Regions from separate parts of the Streptomyces sp. JLYT201 genome, predicted to be linked through region 1. Evidence: riboswitches for the same ligand, from Rfam matches in the RefSeq annotation. Region 1 holds a riboswitch; each other region holds the start of a gene.
What was found. Region 1 has a riboswitch for cyclic di-AMP ahead of AC5WAM_RS24185 (transglycosylase family protein). Riboswitches for the same ligand answer to the same signal wherever they lie in the genome.

Region 1 (3,463 bases):
TTCTTCAGCGTGTGGTAGACCTCGGCGCCCCAGCGCAGGGCCTCGGAGAAGGACTCAGCGCCGATCGGGGCGATCATGAACTCCTGGATGTCGACGTTGGAGTCCGCGTGGGATCCGCCGTTCAGGATGTTCATCATCGGCACCGGCAGCAGGTGCGCGTTCGGGCCGCCCAGGTAGCGGAAGAGCGGCAGGTCGGAGGCCTCGGAGGCGGCGTGGGCCACGGCGAGGGAGACGCCGAGGATGGCGTTGGCGCCGAGGGAGCCCTTGTTGTCCGTGGCGTCCAGGTCGAACATGGCCTGGTCGATCAGGCGCTGCTCGGTGGCGTCGTAGCCGACGAGCTCCGGGCCGATCTGCTCGATGACGGCGAGGACGGCCTTCTCCACGCCCTTGCCGCCGTAGCGGTTGGCGTCTCCGTCACGGAGTTCGATGGCCTCGAAGGCGCCGGTGGAGGCGCCGGACGGGACGGCCGCACGGCCGGTGGAGCCGTCGTCGAGGCCGACCTCGACCTCGACCGTGGGATTGCCTCGGGAGTCCAGGATTTCCCGGGCTACGACGACGTCGATGGACGGCACGAGCATCTCCTTATGGGATGTGACGCGGGGTACGCGGGGGTACTAGGGGCCGCGCTGGCCCCTGCGACACGAGCCTAACCGGCTCCGGGGCATCGGCCATCCGACCGCCCAGCACATGGACGGACCGACGGACCGAACGCGGATAGTTCCCTCAGCAAACAAACTACCGGACAAAAAGGTACCGCCCCGGTGCGGCGGGGGGACGCGCACCGGGGCGGTAGCCCATGGGGACGGGGCGGCTCCGGGCGCTGCCGGGGCCGGGGCGGGTCAGCTGAGGTGCAGCTGCTGGCCCGGGTAGATGAAGTCGGCGTCGGAGACGATGTCGTCGTTCAGCTGGTACAGCTTCTGCCAGCCGCCCTTGACGTCGTGCTCCTGGGCGATCTTGGACAGGGTGTCGCCGGACTCGACCTTGTACTCGCCGTCGCCCTTCTTCACGACCTTGCCGGTCGGGGTCTGGACGGTCTTCTTCTCGACCTGCGGGGCGGCCTGCTGCGGCTGGTGCTGCGGCTGCGGCTGCGGCTTGGGAGCGGCCTGCTGCTGCGGCTGGGCCTGCTGCTGCGGCCGCGGCTTGTTCTGCTGCTGCGGCTGCTGCTGGCCACCGCCGGAGGAGCCGCCGCCGGTGTACGGGGAGCCGGACAGGCCCACGCCGCACTTCGGCCACGCGCCCTTGCCCTGGCCCGCGAGGACCTTCTCGGCGATCTCGATCTGCTGGGCCTTGGAGGCCTTGTCGGCGGTCGGCGCGTACTTGGTGCCGCCGTACGCCGCCCAGGTGGAGGCGGAGAACTGGACGCCGCCGTAGTAGCCGTTGCCGGTGTTGATGGACCAGTTGCCGCCGGACTCGCACGCGGCGACGCGGTCCCACTCGGCGGGAGTGGCGGCGTTGGCCGTGCCGGCCGCCATCAGCGGGGCGGCGACAGCGGCACCGGTGACACCGACGACGGTGGCGGCGCGGGTGGCCTTGTCGAGCTTGGTCGGACGACGGTGCTTGCCCTTGCCGGAACGCAGCATGAAGTGATCCCCTCACCGACGCCTGCGAGGTGAGCTGTCGGGTTCGGGCGGGTGAGTGCCCGGCCGCACGTCCTAGCGCGCGACTTCACCCCTAGCCGTGTCCGTACGTCCCGCGGTCTGGCGACCGCTCAACGTCCGGGCCCGGCACTTACCTTGGGTCCCCCGCTCCTGCCTTCGGCGCTCGAAGCGACGACTGTTCCCGTCCGGCCGTTGGCAGGATTCGGCGTACCGACCGGCGGGGCCCGCTGTGGCGAGCGGTCATGACCGTAGTCAGGCAATCAGCCGAATTTCAAAGACGATCAGGGCTTCTGAGACCCATCTCTCACTTGCCTCTCACCGTCTTTAAACCGGACATTCATCGCGAACTGCCGGGCTTTCGGCCTACTTCCCGCCCGGCTTCCCCTCCGTCACTTCCTTGTCCTCGGCCCCCAGTTCGAGCCGCTGACCGGGGAGGATGAGGTCCGGGTCGGAGCCGACGGTCTTCTTGTTGCCCGCGTACAGATCCGTCCAGCCGCCGTCAAGGTCGTGGCTGTCGGCGATCGCCGAGAGGTTGTCGCCGGAGCGGACCGTGTACGTGCCCGCGGCGCGCCCGGCGGCGGGGACGTCCCGCGCGTCGCCGCGCGAGGCGTGGCGCCCGGGGCCGGTGTCGCCGGACGGGGCGTTCTCGTCGGCGCGGTCGCCGCGGTGGCGGCCGGAGGTGCCGTCCCGGGACGCGTCGTCCGAGCCGGGCCCGGCGCTGTCGGACTCCCGCGGCGAAGCGCTGTCGTGCGCACCGGACTTGTCGGAGCCGTCGGCGGCGGGCTTGCGGTGCTTGCCGCCGCGCCCGTCGCTCTTCTCGCCCGCCTCGGCGCGGTCGGCGCCGCCGTCCCGGCTGTCCGCTTCGTGACTCTTGTCTCGCGCGCCGGCGGAACCGCCGGGCCTCTCGGCCTTCCCGGAGCCGTCCGCGTCCGTGGCGGCGCCCGCGCGCTCGCCCTTCGCGTCCTTCTCCTCGCCCGCGCCCTTCTTGTCCTTGTCCTTCTCCTTGCCCTCGTCCTTGCCGGACGTCGCGGACCCCTCGGAGTCCGCGGGGCGCGGCGGGGACGTCGGCAGGCCCGGGTCGACGTCGGCGGCCTCGCCGCCCTTCGTCAGGCCGGCGGCCGGGGCGCAGTTCGGCCAGGCGTCGGGGCCCCGGTCGGCGAGCACGTTCTCGGCGACGTGGATCTGCTGGGAGCGGCTCGCCTGGTCGGCGCTCGGCGCGTAGGACAGGCCGCCGTACCGCTCCCAGGTGTCCTGGGTGAGCTGGAGGCCGCCGTAGTAGCCGCTGCCCTTGGCGCTCCACGCGCCGCCGCTCTCGCACTCCGCGACCTTGTCCCACGTCTCGGCGTCCGCCGCGCTCGCGCTCGACGCACCGAGGAGCGGGATGGCGATGGCGGATCCGGTGACGCCCGCCGTGACGAGGATCGCCGGGACCTGGCGGGGGCGACGGTGACGGCCTTGGCCGGAGAGCATGCAGGTGCCTTTCGTGGACGACAGGTCGGGCGCGGCGCGAGCGCGCGAGCGCGCGGGTGCCGGGCCGTCGTGAACGTAGCGGCACTCGAACGCCAGTCACAAGTCGGTTCAGCCGAGATCACGCGAAAGTCACATTGTTGACGGCCCATCAGCACGAGTGACCCGCGGGGCGGGTGTGAAACGCACCGGCAACGTCCTGAGGCCCCGCATGATGAGCCCCCCGCGCCACCTCAACTCCTCAGGGGCCGCGGCCAGTTGCAGGTCGGGCAGGCGGCGCAGCAGGGTGGCGAGGGCGGTCTGCCCCTCCAGGCGGGCGAGCGGGGCGCCGAGGCAGTAGTGGATGCCGTGGCCGTAGCCGAGGTGCTGGTTGTCGCGGCGGGAGAGGTCGAGGCGGT
Region 2 (3,463 bases), 1.7 Mb from region 1:
GACGCCGCCGACGACCTTGTAGGGCAGGCCGACGCGGATGAAGATCTCTTCGAAGACACGCGACTGCGCGTTCGTCCGGTAGAAGATCGCCACGTCGCCGGCCTTCGCGTCGCCCGCGTCCGTGAGGCGGTCGATCTCGTCGGCGACGAACTGCGCCTCGTCGTGCTCGGTGTCGGCGACGTAGCCGGTGATGCCGGCGCCCGCGCCCGCGTTCGTCCACAGGTTCTTGGGGCGGCGGCTCTCGTTGCGCTCGATGACCGCGTTGGCGGCGCTGAGGATCGTCTGCGTGGAGCGGTAGTTCTGCTCCAGGAGGATCGTGGTGGCGTCCGCGTAGTCCTCCTCGAACTGGAGGATGTTGCGGATCGTGGCGCCGCGGAAGGCGTAGATGGACTGGTCGGCGTCACCGACCACGCACAGCTCGCCGGGCGCCTCGCCTTCCTCGCCCTCCGCCGGAGCGGGGCCGACCAGCTCGCGCACCAGCGCGTACTGCGCGTGGTTCGTGTCCTGGTACTCGTCGACCATGACGTGCCGGAAGCGGCGGCGGTAGTGCTCGGCGACGTCCGGGAAGGCGCGCAGGAGGTGCACCGTCGTCATGATCAGGTCGTCGAAGTCCAGGGCGTTGGCCTCGCGGAGGCGCGACTGGTACATCGCGTACGCCTGGGCGAGGGTCTTCTCGAAGCCGTCGGCGGCCTGGGCGGCGAAGTCCTCCTCGTCGATCAGCTCGTTCTTCAGGTTCGAGATCTTGGCGCTGAAGGACTTCGGCGGGAACTTCTTCGGATCCAGGTCCAGGTCCCGGCAGACCAGGGCCATCAGGCGCTTGGAGTCCGCGGCGTCGTAGATCGAGAACGAGGACGTGAAGCCCAGCTTCTTGTACTCGCGGCGCAGGATGCGCACGCACGCGCTGTGGAACGTCGACACCCACATCGCGCCCGCGCGCGGGCCGACGAGCTGCTCGACGCGCTCCTTCATCTCGCCCGCGGCCTTGTTCGTGAACGTGATCGCGAGGATCTGGCCGGGGTGCACCCCGCGCTCGGCGAGCAGGTACGCGATGCGGTGGGTCAGTACGCGGGTCTTGCCGGAGCCCGCGCCCGCGACGATGAGCAGGGGGGATCCCGCGTGCACGACGGCCGCGCGCTGATTCTCGTTCAGCCCGTCGAGGAGCGCCGCCGGGTCGAGGGCCGGACGGGGGGCGCCGTCCCGGTAGTACCCGTCCCGGGGTGCGGGCGCGTCGAACTTCCCGTCGAACAGGTCGTCCGGAATCGGCTCCGGAGCGCTGTCCTCGGGCGGCGGCGGGGGCTCCTCCTCAGCGCCCTGCGAGGGCTTGAGGTCCGCCAGGAAGCTGTCGTCAAAGAGGCTGCTCATCGCCTCCCGAGTCTAGGCGGCCCCACTGACAAACCACCCCGGGTTCCGGCCACCACCGCGGCCGCCCGGCGCCGTCCACGGGGTGCCACCGGACGGTCACGCCGGGCCACGCCGCAGGTGAGCCGCGTCGCGGCGGCGCCGGGGAGGGCACGGGGGTGCGGAAAGTCACGAAAACGTATCGGGCATATCGAACATCAATCTTCCCCCGCGCCACAGGAGTTGGCTAGCGTGCTCCGCGGGCCGCACGTCCCCCCAAACCGGCGAACCACGCCGGGCCGCGCGGCCTCCGCCGAGTCCGACGCGCGCCGATCCCGACGTGTCCGGAGCCGGGGACCCACCATGATCCTGGGGTGAATCCGTCCCGCTGCGCCTCGCACGGGCCGGTAGGGCAGCCCTTCCGAACCGCCCGAACCCGACAGCTAACCCGGTAGGCGGTCCACGGAAGGAGTCGCCTCCCTTGGCGTCGCACCGCAAGCCGCGCACCCGCTCCCCCCTGGCACGCAGCGCCCCCGCACTCGGCATCACGACGGCCGCGCTGACCTCCGTAGCGCTCTTGTCACAGAGCGCGAACGCGGCACCGTCCGCCCCCGCGAAGCCCACCAGGCCCGCCGAACCGAGTCTCGAAGAGGTGCAGAAGAAGGTCGACGACCTCTACCACCAGGCGGGCGTGGCCACCCAGAAGTACAACTCGGCCAAGGAACGCACCGACAAGCAGCGCAAGCACGTCGACAAGCTCCTGGACGACGTCGCCGAGCGCACGGACGACCTGAACGAGGCCCGTCGGCAGCTCGGCTCCTTCGCGGCCGCCCAGTACCGCACCGGCGCCGTCTCCGAGACCGCCGCCCTGATGCTCGCCGACGACCCGAAGGGCTTCTTCGACCAGAACCACCTCGCGGACCGGCTCACCCACCGCCAGAAGAAGGCCGTCGACGACTACCAGACCCAGCAGGTGGCGGCCACCAAGCAGCGCGCGAAGGCCGCGAAGAGCCTGAAGACGCTCAGTGACTCCCGTGACGAGCTGAAGGCGAGCAAGCGGACCGTCCAGAGCAAGCTCGGCGAGGCCCGCACCCTCCTGTCGAAGCTGACCGCCGAGGAGAAGGCGCGGCTCGCCGCGATCGAGAAGCGGAAGGAGGAGGCGGCTCGGCGCAAGGCCGCCGAGCTGGCGCGCGAGCAGGCGGAGGAGGAGCGCAAGCGGAAGGCCGAGGAGGCCCGGAAGGAGCGGGAGCAGGGCTCCGGCGGCGGCTCGGGGACGGGAGCCGGGTCGGGCGCCGACACCGGGTCCGGCACCGGCACCGGCACCGGCACCGGCTCGGGATCGGGCACGGGATCCGACTCTGATTCCGGTTCGGGTTCCGGTTCTGGTTCGGGTTCGGGTTCCGGGAACACGGACGGCGGGTACGCCGCGAAGGCCGAGAAGGTGATCGGCTTCGCCGAGAAGCAGATCGGCAAGCCCTACGTATGGGGCGCCACGGGCCCCGGCTCCTACGACTGCTCCGGGCTCACGCAGGCCGCGTGGAAGACCGCCGGAATCTCGCTGCCCCGCACCACCTGGGACCAGGTGAAGGTCGGCACGACGGTGTCCACGTCCAGCGCCAAACGCGGTGACCTGGTCTTCTTCTACGACGACATCAGCCACGTAGGGATCTACATAGGCAACGGCAAGATGATCCACGCCCCCAAGCCGGGCGCGAACGTACGCGTCGAGTCGATCTACTACATGCCGATCCACAGCGTGGTCCGGCCCGCCTGACCCGTCTCCGTAGGAGGGCGACACGTTTTCGGCCCTCTCCGTAGAGGTGTCGCTCTTCTACGGAGAGGGCCGAAAACGTGGGCAGCGGGCGGTTACGTCCACAGGACGGCGATGAAGATGTTCGCCGTCGTCAGCGCGCCGACCGCGCCGAACATCGCCTTGTCGACCTTCTCCTCGTCGCGCTTCAGGTACACGAGCCCGAGGATCACGACGAGGACCGCCATCTTGATGCCGATCTTGAGGTTGTTGACCTCGTTGTCGTCGGCCTGGTTCAGGCCGACCAGGGCCACGCCCGTGATCAGCATGGTGAGCGCGCCGTGCAGCATCGGGGGGCTGAAGCGGGCCGTGCCG
Region 3 (3,463 bases), 530 kb from region 1:
GACGTGCCATGGGCGCTGAGGGCCGGGCGCCGCGGCGCGAGCGGGCCCTCACCCGTGTGCTGCCCCCGCTCCTGATCGTCTTCGGGGTCGCCTTCGACGCGCTCACGCCGCCCCAGTTCACCGCGTCCCCGCTGTTCGCCGCCGCGCCCCTGATCGCGGCCCCGTTCTTCTCGCTCGGCACCACCGTGGCGACGGCCGCCGTGTCCTGCGCCGCCGTGCTCGCCCTGCGCATCGACAACCACTCGGGCGTGGACGTGGAGGTCGTCACCTCGTTCGTCACCATGCTGACCGTCGGTGCCCTCGCCGTCGTGATCAACCGCGTCGTCCGCCGCGGCGACGCCCGCCTCGCCTCCGCCCGCTCCATCGCCGAGGCCGCGCAGCGGGCCGTCCTGCCGCAGCCGGACCCGCGCATCGGCGGCCTGGACGTCGCCGCCCGGTACGAGGCCGCGCAGGCCGACGCCTTCATCGGCGGCGACCTGTACGCGGTGCAGGACACCCCGCACGGCGTCCGGCTGATCGTCGGCGACGTACGCGGCAAGGGCATGGGCGCGGTGGCCGCCGTCGCCGTCGTCATCGGCGCCTTCCGCGAGGCGGCCGAGCAGGAGGCCACCCTGGAAGCCGTGGCGCAGCGCCTGGAACGCGCCCTGGCGCGCGAGGGCACGCGGCGCGACGGGCTCGACGCCTTCGAAGGGTTCACCACGGCGGTCCTCGCGGAGATCCCGCACGGCGGCGGCAGCGTGCGCCTGGTCAACCGCGGCCACCCCGAGCCGCTGCTGCTGCGCGCCGACGGGCACCTGCGCGTGCTCTCGCCCGCCGAACCCGCGCTGCCGCTCGGCATGGGCGACCTCGGCGCCTGGCCCGACCGCGCGGACGAGACCGACTTCCCGCCCGGATCCACGCTGCTGCTCCACACCGACGGGCTCAGCGAGGCCCGGGACGCGCGGGGCGCCTTCTACGACCCCGCGGCCCGGCTCGGCGGCCGCGTCTTCTCGGGCGCGGACGCCCCCGACGCGCTCCTGTCCACGCTCGTCGCCGAGGTCCTGGACCACACCGGCGGCGGCGCCACCGACGACATGGCGCTCCTCGCCGTACGACGACCCGTCACGCCGCGTGACTGAACGGAGTCCCAGCGCACTGCAACTGACGACCCGTCATCCGCGAGTGAAGATCGATTTCGCTGCGCAGCGTCATGACGCGCGCTCAACTCGCCCTATTCCCAACCTTGATGTCCCGTTGTGTTTGTGGCGTAAGCGTTAACGATCAACTCGAACAGCTTGGAATACCGCCCCGCTGTCTATTAACGTTCGATAACGCAGCGCGGTCGTCCCAGCCGTCACACCCGGCGGCTCCGCGCGCACGCGCCTAATCCCGCAAGGGAGCCGGGGAACCACCATCTTGGGGTGAATCGGACGCCTCTCGCGCACGCGGACCCGTATCCGCCGTGCACGAGCAGCGGCCGTAGGAGACCTTCCTGCTCCGAACCCGTCAGCTAACCCGGTAGGCGAGAAGGAAGGAAAGGAGTGCGCCCCCGTGGCGTCCAACCGGCCTGCCCCAGAAGCGCTCTGCATACCCCACGGCGGTCTCATCGAGGGCGCCGACGGCGGCGAAGGACCCGGGGGACACACCGGGCACGCCGACCACGCCGAGGCCTCCGCGCCCGCCGGGTACGCCGGTTACGCCGCCCAGGAGCCCCCGGCCTCCTGGGAGGAGTGGAACCCCACCGCGGAGACCGTCCGCCCCGTGCGCGGCAAGCACCGCATCCACAAGAAGGGCGGCGGCGGCCTCGCCCGCAGCTCCACCGTCCTCGGCGTCGGCGTCATCGCCGCCGTCGGCGCGGGCGGCATCGCCACCGCGCAGGGCGGCAAGCCGCCCGTCTCCATCGCCCTGCCGGACCTCGCGTCCGTCGCGGACTCGCTGCCCGGCGTCGGCGCCCTGGTCGACGGCGACGACACCGCCGCACCGGCCACCGCCGCGGCCGCGGCGCCGCTCAGCTCCGCGGGCGTCACCGGCGCCGACGCCGAGCGGGGCACCACGGACGCGGGGGAGGCCCTGCGGGCCCGCATCCTCCAGCAGGCCGAGAACCAGCACCGCCAGGCGGACGACGCGCAGCGCAGGCAGGCCCAGGACGCGGCCGTGGCCAGGGCCGCCGCGACCGCCACGGCCCAGCAGGGCAAGGCGGCGGCCGAGGCCAAGGCGAAGGCCGCGGAGGAGAAGCGGAAGAAGGCGGAGGCGGCCCGCAAGAAGCGCGAGGCCGAGCGCCTCGCGAAGCTCGCCAAGAGCTTCACGCTCCCCGTCTCCTCGTACGTGCTGACCTCGCACTTCGGTGACTCCGGCTCCATGTGGTCCTCCGGCAGCCACACCGGCCTCGACTTCGCGGGAGCCAGCGGCACCCCCCTCAAGGCCGTCCACTCCGGCACCATCACGGAGGCCGGCTGGGCGCGCGCGTACGGCTACCGCACGGTCCTGAAGCTCGATGACGGCACCGAGATCTGGTACTGCCACCAGTCCTCGCTCTCCGTCAGCGTGGGCCAGAAGGTCAGCACCGGCGACGTCATCGGCCGCATGGGCGGCACGGGCAACGTCACCGGGGTCCACCTCCACCTGGAGGTCAGGACGGGCGGCGCGGCCATCGACCCGCTGTCCTGGCTGCGCGGCAAGGGCCTGACGCCCTGATCCCGCCCGCGGCCAGCTGACGGCTGAGCGCCGACCGCTTGGCCGCCGGCCGCTGACCGCGAAGGGCCCTCAGACTCCGGCGGCCCTGGCGACGACCCCCCGACGCCAGGGCCGCCGGTTCCCCGTTGCGCGGGCCTCCCCGGCCGGGTTGGGCCTCCCCGGCCGGGTTCCACATGCTGGAATCCATTGTCTGGAATCCGCCGTCCGCCGCCGGAATTCCCGACTTCGCAAGGGTGTTGGCGCCGGTATGACCACTCTTCGCCCTCTGGGATCGTCCGACCTCGAAGTCTTCCCGCTCGCCCTCGGCGGCAACGTCTTCGGCTGGACCGCTGACCAGGACCAGTCCTTCGCCGTCCTCGACGCCTACGCCGCCGCGGGCGGCAACTTCATAGACACCGCGGACGCCTACACGTTCTGGGTGCCCGGCAACAAGGGCGGCGAGTCCGAGACCGTCCTCGGGCGGTGGATGGCCGAGCGCGGCAACCGCGACGACGTCGTGGTCGCCACCAAGGTCGGCGCGCTGCCCGAGTACAAGGGCCTGTCCGCGAGCACCATCAAGGCCGCCGCCGAGGAGTCGCTGCGCCGCCTCGGCACCGACTACATCGACCTGTACTACACGCACTACGACGACCCGTCCGTGCCCGTCGAGGAGTTCATCACCGCCCTCGACGAACTGGTGCGGTCCGGCAAGGTGCGCGCGATCGCCGCGTCGAACATCACCGCCGAGCGCCTCCAGGAGTCCCTCGACTTCTCCGACCGCGAGGGCCTGGTGCGGTACGTGGCGCTCCAG
Region 4 (3,463 bases), 2.8 Mb from region 1:
AGTTGGGTGAGCAGGGCGATGAGGCCGGGGCTGCCGGAGGCCTGGGTGAGCGTCTCGTGGAACCAGCCGTCGAGCGCGCGCAGGTCCTCGCCGCCGCGCCGGGCCCGCTCCTGGCCGAGCCGCACGAGGCCGCGCAGGACCTTCAGATGGGCTTCGGTGCGGCGCTGGGCCGCGCGGGCGGCCGCCAGCGGCTCCAGGAGCGTACGGACCTCCAGGAGGTCGGCGGCGTCCTGCTCGGTCGGCTCGGCGACGCAGGCGCCCGCGTGCCTGCGGGTGACGACGAAGCCCTCGGCCTCCAGGGTGCGCAGGGCCTCGCGCACGGGGACGCGCGAGACGCCGTAGCGGCGGGCGAGGAGTTCTTCGGTGAGCCGCGTGCCGCGTTCGTAGACACCGGAGACGATGTCGTCCCGGATGGCCGTGCAGACCGAGTGCGCGGGAATGCGCATGACGGACCTCCGCTTTAATGCCCGCGAAACGCGTCGCGCGACGCGTTGAAGACGCCGGTGCGACGACTCCATGGACGCTGCCAGGACGGACTCTATTGCAGATGGCCGCATTTTCCGATGGGGCACCGGAATCCATGGATATCTTTTGGCCAAAGGTGTGCGCGGCGGCACGCTTACCGGTCGTGGACGCTTAGGGCCCGAGCCGTGCCCCGATGCCGAAAGCCCCGGCTCGGTGAGCCGGGGCTTTCGGGACGTGCGCGGGCGCGGGGCGCTCGCGCCGTCGATGCGTCAGACGGCCACGCCGTGGGAGCGCAGGTAGGCGATCGGATCGATGTCCGAGCCGTACTCGGCGCCGGTGCGGGCCTCGAAGTGCAGGTGCGGCCCGGAGGAGTTGCCGGTGGAGCCGGAGAGGCCGATCTGCTGACCGGGGGTGACGGCCTGGCCGACGGTGACGCTGAGGGACGACATGTGGCCGTACTGGGTGTACGTGCCGTCGTTCATCTTGATCACGACGTTGTTGCCGTAGGCGCCGCCCCAGCCCGCCTCGACGACGGTGCCCGCGCCGACCGCCTGCACCGAGGTGCCGGACGCGGCGTGGAAGTCGATGCCGGTGTGGCTGCCGGAGGACCACATGCCGCCGCCGGCCTTGTAGGAGGTGGAGACGTAGGAGCCGGCGACCGGGGCCACGTAGGCGTTCAGGCGCTTGCGCTCGGCGTCACGGGCGGCGCGCTCGCGGGCCCGCTCCTTGGCCTCCTTCGCCGCCTTGGCCTCGGCCTCCTTCTCGGCCTTCTCCTTCGCGGCGGCCTCGGCCTTGCGCTTCTGCTCGGCGGCCTTCTGCCGCGCCGCCTCTTCCGCCTTCTTCTGGGCGGCGGCGTCGTTGGCGGCCTGCTTCTGGGCGGCGGCCTGGGCGTCGATCTCGTCGGCCAGCGTGTCGTTGATGGCGATGGCCTGCGTGAGGCCGGTGCTCGCGTGGTCCGCGGAGCCGTCGGCGGCGAGGGCCGGAGCGGCCAGGCCCGAGATGACACCGGTGGTGGTGAGGGCGGCGACGCCCGCGGCGCTGGCGGTGGTGCGCGTGATGCGGCTCGGACGGCGGTGCTTGCCGGTCGGGCGGATGAGCGCCATGAAGCGGCTGGTCCTTTCCTTCCTTCTCGCCTACCGGGTTAGCTGACGGGTTCGGAGCAGGAAGGTCTCCTACGGACTCCTCGCCTCGCGGCAAGGGGACCGATTCACCCCAGGGACGTGTGGGTCCCCGGCTCCCCTGGCTCGCGCCGTACGGGGACTCGGCGATGACTGTGCGGTGCCGCGGGCGCGGCGTACTGCGTGACGTACAGCCGCACTGACGCTAAACGTCTCATCTTTCAATCGACAAACGGATCCCGCCTTTTGTAGCGCACGCCACACGGCAGACACCCAACCTCCATGTCAATTCGGACATATGGCGGCATGCCGGGACCCCGGAGGCTTCCTGCGCCTCCGGGGTCCCTTGGGTTACGCGGCGTTCATTCCGGTTTGCCCCTTGCGGCCCGGTGGGGCCGCTTCACGGCGTGTGTGCCGCAATCAGCCGGTGACAACCGTCACTTCGCCGATGCCGAGGGCCCTGACGGGCTCCTCGATCTGTGCGGCGTCACCGACGAGCACCGTCACCAGACGGTCACTCGGGAACGCGCTCACGACGGCCGCGGTGGCCTCCACCGTGCCCGTCCCGGCCAACTGCCGGTACAGGGTCGCCTGGAAGTCGTCCGGCAGTTCCTGCTCCACCTGGTCGGCGAGCGTCGCGGCGACGGCGGCGGCCGTCTCGTACTTCAGCGGGGCCACGCCCACCAGGTTCTGCACGGCGACGTCGCGCTCGGCGTCCGTGAGGCCCTCGGCGGCGAGGGTGCGCAGGACCTTCCACAGGTCGTCGAGCGCCGGGCCCGTGTTCGGCGTGTCCACGGAGCCGCTGATGGCCAGCATGGCGACGCCCGGGGCGCCCTCCGGGGACCGCGGGGCCGCGGAGCGCAGCACCTGGCTGAAGGCGCGCACGCCGTACGTGTACCCCTTCTCCTCGCGCAGGACGCGGTCCAGGCGCGAGGTGAGGGTGCCGCCCAGGCAGTACGTCCCGAGGACCTGCGCCGGCCAGACGATGTCGTGCCGGTCCGCGCCCACGCGGCCGATGAGGAGCTGCGTCTGGACGGCGCCGGGGCGGTCCACGATGACGACGCGGCCGGTGTCGTCGGCGGTCACCTGGGACATCACGTGCGGCTCCGCCGACCCGCCCGTCCAGGCGCCGAGGGTGTCGGCGAGGACGGCGTCGAGGTCCGTGCCCGTGAGGTCGCCGACCACGACGGCGGTGGCCGTGGCGGGGCGCACGTGCTTCTCGTAGAAGGCGCGTACGGCCGCGGAGTCGATGGCGGTGACCGTCTCCTCGGTGCCCTGGCGCGGGCGCGACATGCGCGAGGTGGCCGGGAAGAGCTGCTTGGCCAGCTCCTTGGCGGCGCGGCGCGCGGGGTTGGCGGTCTCGTGCGGGATCTCGTCCAGGCGGTTGCGGACGAGGCGCTCGATCTCGCCGTCCTCGAAGGCGGGCGCGCGCAGCGCGTCGGCCAGCAGGCCCAGGCCCTTCGCCAGGCGGGAGACGGGCACTTCGAGGGAGAGCCGGACGCCGGGGTGGTCGGCGTGCGCGTCCAGCGTGGCGCCGCAGCGGTCCAGCTCGGCGGCGAACTCCTCGGCGGAGTGCTTGTCGGTGCCTTCGGAGAACGCCCGCGCCATGATCGTGGACACGCCGTCCAGGCCCTGCGGCTCGGCGTCCAGGGGCGCGTCGAGGTGGACCTCGACGGCGACGAGCTGCTGGCCGGGGCGGTGGCAGCGCAGCACCGTCAGGCCATTGGCCAGGGCGCCGCGCTCGGGGGCCGGGAAGGCCCAGGGCTTGGCCGTGCCCGCCTGGGGCTGCGGGTGGAACTGCATCTTCACAGACGTCTCAGCCTCGCTCACTTCGCCGCCTCCTCTTCCTGCTGGGTCTCGGCGGCTTCCTGCTGGGTCTC

Region 2: it holds a riboswitch for cyclic di-AMP, as region 1 does, so the genes downstream of both, AC5WAM_RS16440 (C40 family peptidase) here and AC5WAM_RS24185 (transglycosylase family protein) in region 1, are expected to answer to the same signal.
Region 3: it holds a riboswitch for cyclic di-AMP, as region 1 does, so the genes downstream of both, AC5WAM_RS21840 (M23 family metallopeptidase) here and AC5WAM_RS24185 (transglycosylase family protein) in region 1, are expected to answer to the same signal.
Region 4: it holds a riboswitch for cyclic di-AMP, as region 1 does, so the genes downstream of both, AC5WAM_RS11490 (M23 family metallopeptidase) here and AC5WAM_RS24185 (transglycosylase family protein) in region 1, are expected to answer to the same signal.

Annotation. Positions count from the first base shown of each region.
Region 1 covers NZ_CM182551.1:5,763,614-5,767,076, reverse strand. Annotated here, with positions in the region: gene eno (phosphopyruvate hydratase) at 1-572, opposite strand, end outside; gene AC5WAM_RS24185 (transglycosylase family protein) at 840-1,580, opposite strand; cyclic di-AMP (ydaO/yuaA leader) riboswitch at 1,585-1,770, opposite strand; gene AC5WAM_RS24180 (LysM peptidoglycan-binding domain-containing protein) at 1,962-3,068, opposite strand; gene AC5WAM_RS24175 (cytochrome P450 family protein) at 3,198-3,463, opposite strand, start outside.
Region 2 covers NZ_CM182551.1:4,081,278-4,084,740, forward strand. Annotated here, with positions in the region: gene pcrA (DNA helicase PcrA) at 1-1,362, opposite strand, end outside; cyclic di-AMP (ydaO/yuaA leader) riboswitch at 1,656-1,811, shown strand; gene AC5WAM_RS16440 (C40 family peptidase) at 1,820-3,112, shown strand; gene AC5WAM_RS16445 (hypothetical protein) at 3,205-3,463, opposite strand, start outside.
Region 3 covers NZ_CM182551.1:5,228,801-5,232,263, forward strand. Annotated here, with positions in the region: gene AC5WAM_RS21835 (PP2C family protein-serine/threonine phosphatase) at 9-1,118, shown strand; cyclic di-AMP (ydaO/yuaA leader) riboswitch at 1,350-1,518, shown strand; gene AC5WAM_RS21840 (M23 family metallopeptidase) at 1,531-2,673, shown strand; gene AC5WAM_RS21845 (aldo/keto reductase) at 2,921-3,463, shown strand, end outside.
Region 4 covers NZ_CM182551.1:2,919,383-2,922,845, forward strand. Annotated here, with positions in the region: gene AC5WAM_RS11485 (GntR family transcriptional regulator) at 1-446, opposite strand, end outside; gene AC5WAM_RS11490 (M23 family metallopeptidase) at 735-1,568, opposite strand; cyclic di-AMP (ydaO/yuaA leader) riboswitch at 1,582-1,742, opposite strand; gene AC5WAM_RS11495 (M16 family metallopeptidase) at 2,004-3,386, opposite strand; gene AC5WAM_RS11500 (M16 family metallopeptidase) at 3,410-3,463, opposite strand, start outside.